DNA from 2 places in the Anoxybacillus sp. FSL W8-0382 genome. Region 1 is predicted to be linked to the other one. Evidence: a T-box and tRNA genes for the amino acid it is inferred to sense, from the RefSeq annotation. Region 1 holds a T-box; the other holds one or more tRNA genes.
The links. A T-box is a leader RNA that pairs with one kind of tRNA and senses whether it is charged. The one in region 1 lies ahead of serS (serine--tRNA ligase), so its partner is inferred to be a tRNA-Ser.
Positions count from the first base shown of each region.

Region 2: it encodes a tRNA-Ser, which carries the amino acid that the T-box ahead of serS (serine--tRNA ligase) is inferred to sense. The anticodon was not compared.

Region 1 covers NZ_JBBOPX010000001.1:18,900-23,036, forward strand. Annotated here, with positions in the region: gene NSS60_RS00075 (D-alanyl-D-alanine carboxypeptidase family protein) at 1-56, shown strand, start outside; gene pdxS (pyridoxal 5'-phosphate synthase lyase subunit PdxS) at 269-1,153, shown strand; gene pdxT (pyridoxal 5'-phosphate synthase glutaminase subunit PdxT) at 1,172-1,750, shown strand; T-box leader at 1,807-2,022, shown strand; gene serS (serine--tRNA ligase) at 2,075-3,349, shown strand; tRNA gene NSS60_RS00095 (tRNA-Ser) at 3,432-3,524, shown strand; gene NSS60_RS00100 (deoxynucleoside kinase) at 3,656-4,137, opposite strand, start outside.
Region 2 covers NZ_JBBOPX010000001.1:1,442,111-1,446,247, reverse strand. Annotated here, with positions in the region: partial or broken gene NSS60_RS07680 (LysR family transcriptional regulator) at 1-299, shown strand, start outside; gene NSS60_RS07675 (CobW family GTP-binding protein) at 696-1,616, shown strand; gene NSS60_RS07670 (ribonuclease H1 domain-containing protein) at 1,630-2,232, opposite strand; tRNA gene NSS60_RS07665 (tRNA-Ser) at 2,306-2,398, opposite strand; gene NSS60_RS07660 (MBL fold metallo-hydrolase) at 2,449-3,408, opposite strand; gene NSS60_RS07655 (NUDIX hydrolase) at 3,405-4,043, opposite strand; gene NSS60_RS07650 (ABC transporter permease) at 4,043-4,137, opposite strand, start outside.

The DNA of each region.
Region 1 (4,137 bases):
AACTGTTTAGCGATATTTGGAGTGGTGCTTCAAATGCAATCAAAGGGTTATTTTAAAGCTCTCTTTTTGGAGGGCTTTAAAATTTTTATTATGATTTTTTGAAAAATTGAGTTAAAATAAAAAAATGTAGCTAGTGTTTCTACACTTTTACCTAGTAAAAACGTATGCTAGAATATGGATAGTGTACTGAAGTAATGAATAGTTGTCGTTAAACTGATTTTTCAGTACAATATCACAATAACGATATACATAATGGGAGGAATGAACGGTGGCGGTTACAGGTACAGAACGTGTAAAACGCGGAATGGCGGAAATGCAAAAAGGTGGCGTCATTATGGACGTCGTGAATGCAGAACAAGCGAAAATCGCAGAAGCAGCAGGTGCTGTTGCAGTGATGGCTCTTGAGCGCGTTCCAGCTGATATTCGTGCAGCTGGTGGTGTTGCCCGCATGGCTGATCCGACAGTTATTGAAGAAGTGATGAAAGCAGTATCTATTCCGGTAATGGCGAAGGCGCGTATCGGCCACTATGTGGAAGCGCGTGTATTAGAGGCGCTCGGCGTAGACTATATTGATGAGAGTGAAGTATTAACGCCAGCAGACGAAGAATTTCATATTGATAAACGTCAATTTACTGTGCCGTTTGTATGTGGCTGCCGTGATTTAGGTGAAGCAGCTCGTCGTATCGCTGAAGGAGCATCGATGCTTCGTACAAAAGGCGAACCGGGCACAGGAAATATTGTTGAAGCTGTTCGCCATATGCGTAAAGTAAACGCGCAAGTGCGTAAAGTCGTCAGCATGAGTGAAGATGAATTAATGACGGAAGCGAAAAATTTAGGTGCACCGTTTGAAGTGTTGTTAGAAATTAAACGTCTTGGTCGTCTTCCTGTCGTTAACTTTGCAGCAGGTGGTGTTGCGACACCAGCGGATGCAGCATTAATGATGCATTTAGGTGCTGATGGTGTATTTGTTGGTTCTGGTATTTTCAAATCAGAAAACCCTGAAAAATATGCACGTGCTATCGTAGAGGCGACAACTCATTATGAAGATTACGAATTAATTGCCCACTTATCAAAAGGATTAGGTGGAGCGATGAAAGGGATTGATATTTCTTCGTTGCTTCCTGAACAACGGATGCAAGAACGCGGATGGTAATGTAAAGGAGCAATGAATATGGTGAAAATAGGAGTATTAGGATTGCAAGGGGCCGTACGTGAACATGTACGGTCGATTGAAGCGTGTGGTGCAGAAGCGGTAGTGATTAAAAAGGTCGAGCAATTGACACAGATTGATGGCCTTATCATTCCAGGTGGGGAAAGTACGACGATGCGTCGTTTGATGGATAAATACGGCTTTATTGAACCGCTGAAGCAATTCGCAGGCGAAGGGAAGCCGATGTTTGGAACGTGTGCAGGCTTAATCATTTTAGCGAAAAAAATTGTTGGTTACGATGAGCCGCATCTCGGTTTAATGGATATTACGGTTGAACGCAACTCGTTCGGTCGCCAGCGTGAAAGCTTTGAAGCATCTTTATCTATTAAAGGAGTCGCGGATGACTTTATTGGTGTATTTATTCGAGCTCCGCACATTGTATCTGTAGGAGCCGATGTTGATGTGCTTGCGACATATGAGGATCGCATTGTCGCGGCAAGACAAGGACAATTTTTAGGATGTTCGTTTCATCCAGAATTAACAGACGACCATCGTATGACGCAATACTTTATCAACATGGTGAAAGAGACAAAAGAATAAACGGGTTGCATTTTGTTTAAACTTATAGTACATTATTTCCAAGAAAATGATATGAAGAAAAAGCGATGACAGGAACTAGTAGCAAGCCCTCTTCCTTTCAGAGAGCCGATGGTTGGTGTGAATCGGCAGGAATGACTTGTGAATCCATCCTGGAGCGAAATGCTGAACACGTCCAGTTAGTAAGCATTTCCGGTGAGAACCGTTATATTTCTCGAGTGGAAGACATATGTCTTCAACTAGGGTGGCAACGCGGGAATACTCTCGTCCCTTTCTTCTGGGACGGGAGTTTTTTATTTACTAAACAAATGTAAAGGAGGAATTGCGATGTTAGACTTACGATTTTTACGTGCCAATTTTGAAGAAGTAAAACAAAAACTTCAACATCGTGGTGAAGACTTAACTGATTTTGAACGATTCGAGCAGCTCGATCGCCGTCGTCGTGAGTTGATTGCACAAGCGGAGGAATTAAAAAATAAGCGCAATGATGTGTCACAACAAATTGCTTTATTAAAACGCGAGAAAAAAGACGCGGATCATCTCATTGCTGAAATGCGCCAGGTTGGTGATCGAATTAAAGTACTTGATGATGAATTGCGCGAAGTAGAACAACAGCTTGAAACATTGCTTTTATCCATTCCAAACATTCCACATGAATCTGTTCCGATTGGTGAATCAGAAGACGACAATGTGGAAATTCGCAAATGGGGTGAACCACGTTCATTTTCTTTTGAACCGAAACCACATTGGGAAATTGCTGATCAACTTGGTATTTTAGATTTTGAACGAGCAGCAAAGGTGACAGGAAGCCGATTTGTGTTTTATAAAGGTCTTGGAGCGCGCTTAGAACGTGCGTTAATTAACTTTATGTTAGATTTACATGTTGAACAACATGGATATGAAGAAGTTCTCCCGCCATACATCGTTAATCGGACAAGCATGACGGGAACGGGGCAACTTCCAAAGTTTGAAGAAGATGCGTTTCGTATTGAAAGTGAAGACTACTTTTTAATTCCAACAGCAGAAGTTCCTGTGACAAACTTACATCGCGATGAAATTTTATCAGCAGATGATTTGCCGATTAAATATGTTGCATATAGTGCATGTTTCCGTTCGGAAGCGGGATCAGCAGGAAGAGATACACGCGGATTAATTCGTCAACATCAGTTCAATAAGGTAGAGCTTGTGAAATTTGTAAAACCAGAAGATTCTTATGAAGAACTTGAAAAGTTAACGAATGATGCAGAGCGTGTTTTACAACTATTAGGTCTGCCATATCGTGTAATGAGCATGTGTACAGCTGATTTAGGTTTTACTGCAGCAAAAAAATATGACATTGAAGTATGGTTACCAAGCTACGGCACATACCGTGAAATTTCTTCTTGCAGCAATTTTGAAGCGTTTCAAGCTCGCCGCGCAAATATTCGTTTCCGTCGTGATCCAAAGGCGAAGCCAGAACATGTGCATACGCTAAACGGATCTGGTTTAGCCATCGGACGAACTGTTGCAGCGATTTTAGAAAATTACCAACAGGAAGATGGAACGGTAGTTATTCCAGAAGTACTTCGACCATACATGGGAGGAAAAGAAGTTATTTCATAGGGGGAGAAAGTTTGCCCCCCTTTTCTTTATAAAAAGTGTTGACATGTCGTGATGGTTATGATAATTTAATACATGTCGATACGGAGGAGTACCCAAGTCTGGCTGAAGGGGTCGGTCTTGAAAACCGAGAGGCGTCGAAAGGCGCGCGGGGGTTCGAATCCCTCCTCCTCCGCCATTATTCGAATATCCATAAACCACAGCGCATAAAATGGAGATTGTTTATCGGATAATTCGTTACATATCGTAACGAATTTTTGTTTTATGTGAAAAAATGAAAGGATGTCCCAAAAACAACTGGGAACATCCTTATTTTTTTAACTTGCGATACTGTTCAATCATGTATCCAATTTTTGCAACGATCGGCTCGATCGATTCGGCATCGCGAATAATGTCATATTCATTAATGTTAATACGCAAAACAGGACAAGCGTTAAAGCTATTGATCCATCTCTCATATCTTTCATACATTTCTTTCCAATATTCGGTTGGTGTCTGCTGTTCCATTGGACGACCGCGCTCACGAATGCGTTTAATAATTTCCTCAAAACTTCCTTCTAAGTAAATAAGCAGATCAGGATGAGGGAAATACGGAGTCATGACCATTGCTTCAAATAAACTCGTATACGTCTCGTAGTCAACTTTCGACATCGTTCCTTTTTCGAAATGCATCTTTGCAAAAATACCTGTATCTTCGTAAATGGAGCGATCTTGGACAAATCCTCCTCCGTATTCAAAAATACGCTTTTGTTCTTTGAATCGTTCAGCGAGAAAGTAAATTTGAAGGTGAA
Region 2 (4,137 bases), 1.4 Mb from region 1:
CAGATAAAAAAGCTAGAAGAGGAATTTGGTGTTGTTTTGTTTGAACGTTGGGGCGGGAAAATTAAACTGACATCTGCTGGAGTGGAACTACTTGAATATGCAAATAAGATTGTTAGTTTGATTGATGAGGCGAAACAAAGTCTTTCTGAGCAAACGGAGCTCGCTGGGAGTTTATCAATTGGCACGATTGAGTCAGTCGCTGGGTTTTATCTCCCACCTTATTTACAAGCATTTAAGCAAAAGTATTAAAGGAAGGGAAATATGATTTAGCTATTATTCTCGATGAATATAGCCATGATCGTGAGTCTTGTTTTGTCGCCTAATAGCTTTAACATATTTGCCGCCTCTTCGATGTGATACATAATACTCCCTCCTTCATCCGTAAATTATTATATAATTATATAATCAAGTAAAGATTTTGTAAAGAAAAAAGAGCTGATCCACTGATCAACTCTTGTCGCATAAAACTAATCGTCATCTACCGTCCATGTTATATTTGTTTTTGTTTGCTGTTGTTTCATTTTTCATTCTCCTTTCAACATGTATTTTTCGTCTAAATTAAAACAATTGGTACATTGAACATTTTCGATCCATCATCTTTTCTTCAAATTGTCCATCGATGTACGATATATTTTCTTGTGCTATTTATTATTTTTGACTATGATCAAAAAGGAACATGTAGAAGGGAGATCTTTATGAAACATACAGACATATACATCTTATCTGGATTTCTTGGAAGCGGGAAAACGACACTATTAAAGCGTTTCTTGCAAAGTGAAAAAGAACGAGGACGAAAAATAGCGGTTGTGATGAATGAAATTGGCCAAGTGTCCATTGACTCACATGCTGTTTCAGAAGATGCTGTACTAAGCGAATTATTAAGCGGCTGTGTATGTTGTACCATTCAAGATCAATTTGAAGTAGAGCTTTATTCGTTGCTCCAGCAACATTCATTAGATGTCATTTACATTGAAACAACAGGGGTAGCGCATCCTGTTGAAGTGCTCGATGCGTGTGTGTCGCCATTACTTGCTCATCGTCTTCAAATGAGAGGTATCATCACGACAATCGATGCAACACGTTGGATGAATCGTCAACAACTCTCCATTCCCTTGCAAATGTTATTAAAAGAACAAGTTCGTCACGCGGATGTATTAATTGTCAATAAGACAGATGAATTATGTGTAGATGCGCAGGCGAAATTATCGTTTGAGTTACAAGCAATCAACAGTGATGCGCGCATCATTTTCACAACGTTTTCTAATGTGCGAATGGAAGATATTCATTTGTTATCGAAGCGGGTAAGAAACGAGCATGAGCGAATGAACATCGAAAGATTACGCATTCAAACATACGTACATACATTTACAAGCCCGATTGATTTAGATGTGTTCGAACAATGGGTACGGCAGTTACCTGATACCATTTACCGAATGAAAGGGTTTTTACGCTTTACTCGTACAAGTGGGGTTTATTTTTTTCAGTATGCATACGGTACACCGCTCTATATGAAAGAGGAAATGAATGTTCCGCTACATTTTGTTGTGATTGGTGAACAATTGGATAAACAAACACTAAAACAACAACTCGATAATATGCAAAAAGGAGAAGGTTAATATCCCTCTCCTTTTACTTTCGACCAAAGTCAGCTTTAATTTCTCCCCATTGTTCCGTTTCCCACTTTATAATTTCGTTTGTATAATGGTGTGTGCGCAACCACGCTTCGGCGCGTTCAATGAGCTGCCAAACACGTTCCGTTTCAGCAGTACGGGCAAGCGTCGTATTCGCTTTTTTTTCTTTCACCCATTTTATAGCCGTAGCGGAGTCTGAATAAATCGGCCAATTTTTGTTTTGTTTTTGTAGCCACGCTAGTCCATGTACAATGGCTAAAAATTCACCAATGTTGTTCGTACCGATCATCGGTCCAACACGAAAAAGCTCTTCCCTCGTTTTCGTATGTACCCCTCGATATTCCATCCATCCTGGATTCCCGCTACATGCTGCATCTACGCAAATGCTTTCTTCTATATAACTCATTGAACGTTCGACGATCTTATTCTTCTTCGTGCCACCCATCATTGGACCAGATGCAAATGCTTGCTCCGCTTCTTCTTTCGATAAAAATGAGCGATATTTTGCCCCGGGAATGCCAATGACGTACTGTTTACACTCGTCCCAAGAAGAAAAAATACCTGTTTTCGCCCCTTGCCAAACGACATAATACTTTTTCAATTTGTCACATCCTCACGAATTGGAATAAAGAAACAAAGTTGAAGGTCACAAAAGAAGGAATGAAAGAGGAAGATGGCGGAGGAGGGGGGATTCGAACCCCCGCGGGCTTTGACACCCCTATCGGTTTTCGAGACCGACCCCTTCAGCCGGACTTGGGTACTCCTCCGTACAGTGGGGTGCCAAAGAAATTATAGCGAAAACGTTATATTTCGTCAATTACCTTTTTTGTTTCTCAACGTAATCAACAAGCCCCATTGCGCATACTTGTAAATCAAGTTGAAGTAGTTGATATACATCAGCATCATCTGGTACTTGTTGTTTACGCAAAAAGGTGCGAACGATCTCAAATAAACGATTGAAAACGGCCTCGGTTTTTTCTGTAAACGATTGATTGGCTTGTTCACTCAAGACTTCATTGCCTACTTGAACAAAAATAGGAAGCCAGTAGTGCAACTGTTCCCAAACCGTTTGCACTTGTTGCGACATGCCAAAATGACCGAAATATATACGCCCCGGACGTAATGCCTTAAATCTTTCAATGGATGCAAGCATCGCCTCGGGATCAAATTGATTTGGTGATGTAGATGGCAAATATAACTCCATGTCATATGAAAGTAACTGTGGATAAAAAACACCTGCCGTATCACCTGTAAAAATACCGTTGCTTTTTTCGTCATAAATAGAGAAATGGTGATTCGCATGCCCTGGTGTATGAAGAAACGTTAATGTACGATCTTCTCCGATTTGTAACGTTTCCCCATCTTCTTTTATGACCAGTCGGTCTTCTGGAATTGGAACGATCGGATCAAATAACGCATCAAATTTTTCACCATAAACCGCTTTTGCTCCTTGAATAAGACGAGACGGATCAGCCAAATGTCGCATTCCCTTCGGATGAACAAATACGCGAGCATTTGGACAATGCTGCAATAACACACCCGCCCCGCCCGCGTGATCTAAATGAATATGAGTGACGATAATATTTTTCACATCGTGTAAGTTAATGGACAATGCTTCTAACCCTTTAATTAAATGTGGGATCGAGGGGCTTGCGCTCGTTTCAATAATTGTCACTTCTTCCTCTTGAAATACATATGCTCCTGTTCGTTGAGCAGTTTGTAAGTCATATAAATCAATAAGCGAAATACTAAACCCTAAATCAACTGGTTTTGTCATGCGTATTCCCCTTCCATTGTTTGAATGAGTCGGGTGAAATGATAAACGATTTTTGCTGTCAGTCCCCAAATGACTTTATCCTTGTAATAATAAAAATGTTCTTCAATTTGTCGCGGCCGCCAATTATACTGCCTTCCCCCTGGGATATGTTCGAATGGAAAATGCTCTTCGGGTTTCGGTTCAAGCTGAACGTGATATATGTCTGGCTTTGTTTCAACAAAGAAGGATAGCGGAACGGTAAATACTTCTGCCACTTCTTTTTCATTTATTTTCATGCACGTCATATCTACAAACGCAGCAAACGGATAAATGACCATACCGAAAGGCGACAACATGTAATCAAGCGGGACGATGTGTGTAATATTTTCTTTTTGAATACCTAGCTCTTCACACGTTTCACGAACAGCGGCATTGCTCGGATTTTGATCACATTCGTCTATCTTTCCACCTGGAAAACAAATTTCCCCCGGTTGACGACGCAAATATAATGAGCGTACTTCAAATAAAACAAATATATCGTCATTTTGACGGACGAGCGGGAGAAGTACGGCATATTGAGCAAATGTGTCAAAGTCCATGATCGTTGGCGTTCGCTGTTGCAACTTCTCCATCGCGGTATACAACCTTTTTTTCATCAGTAAACATCCCTTTTCGTAAATACATAAAAAGAAATGATAAGCGCCACAAGCGCCCAAATGGCTAGTACAGTCATCGAAAATGAAAGTGTCA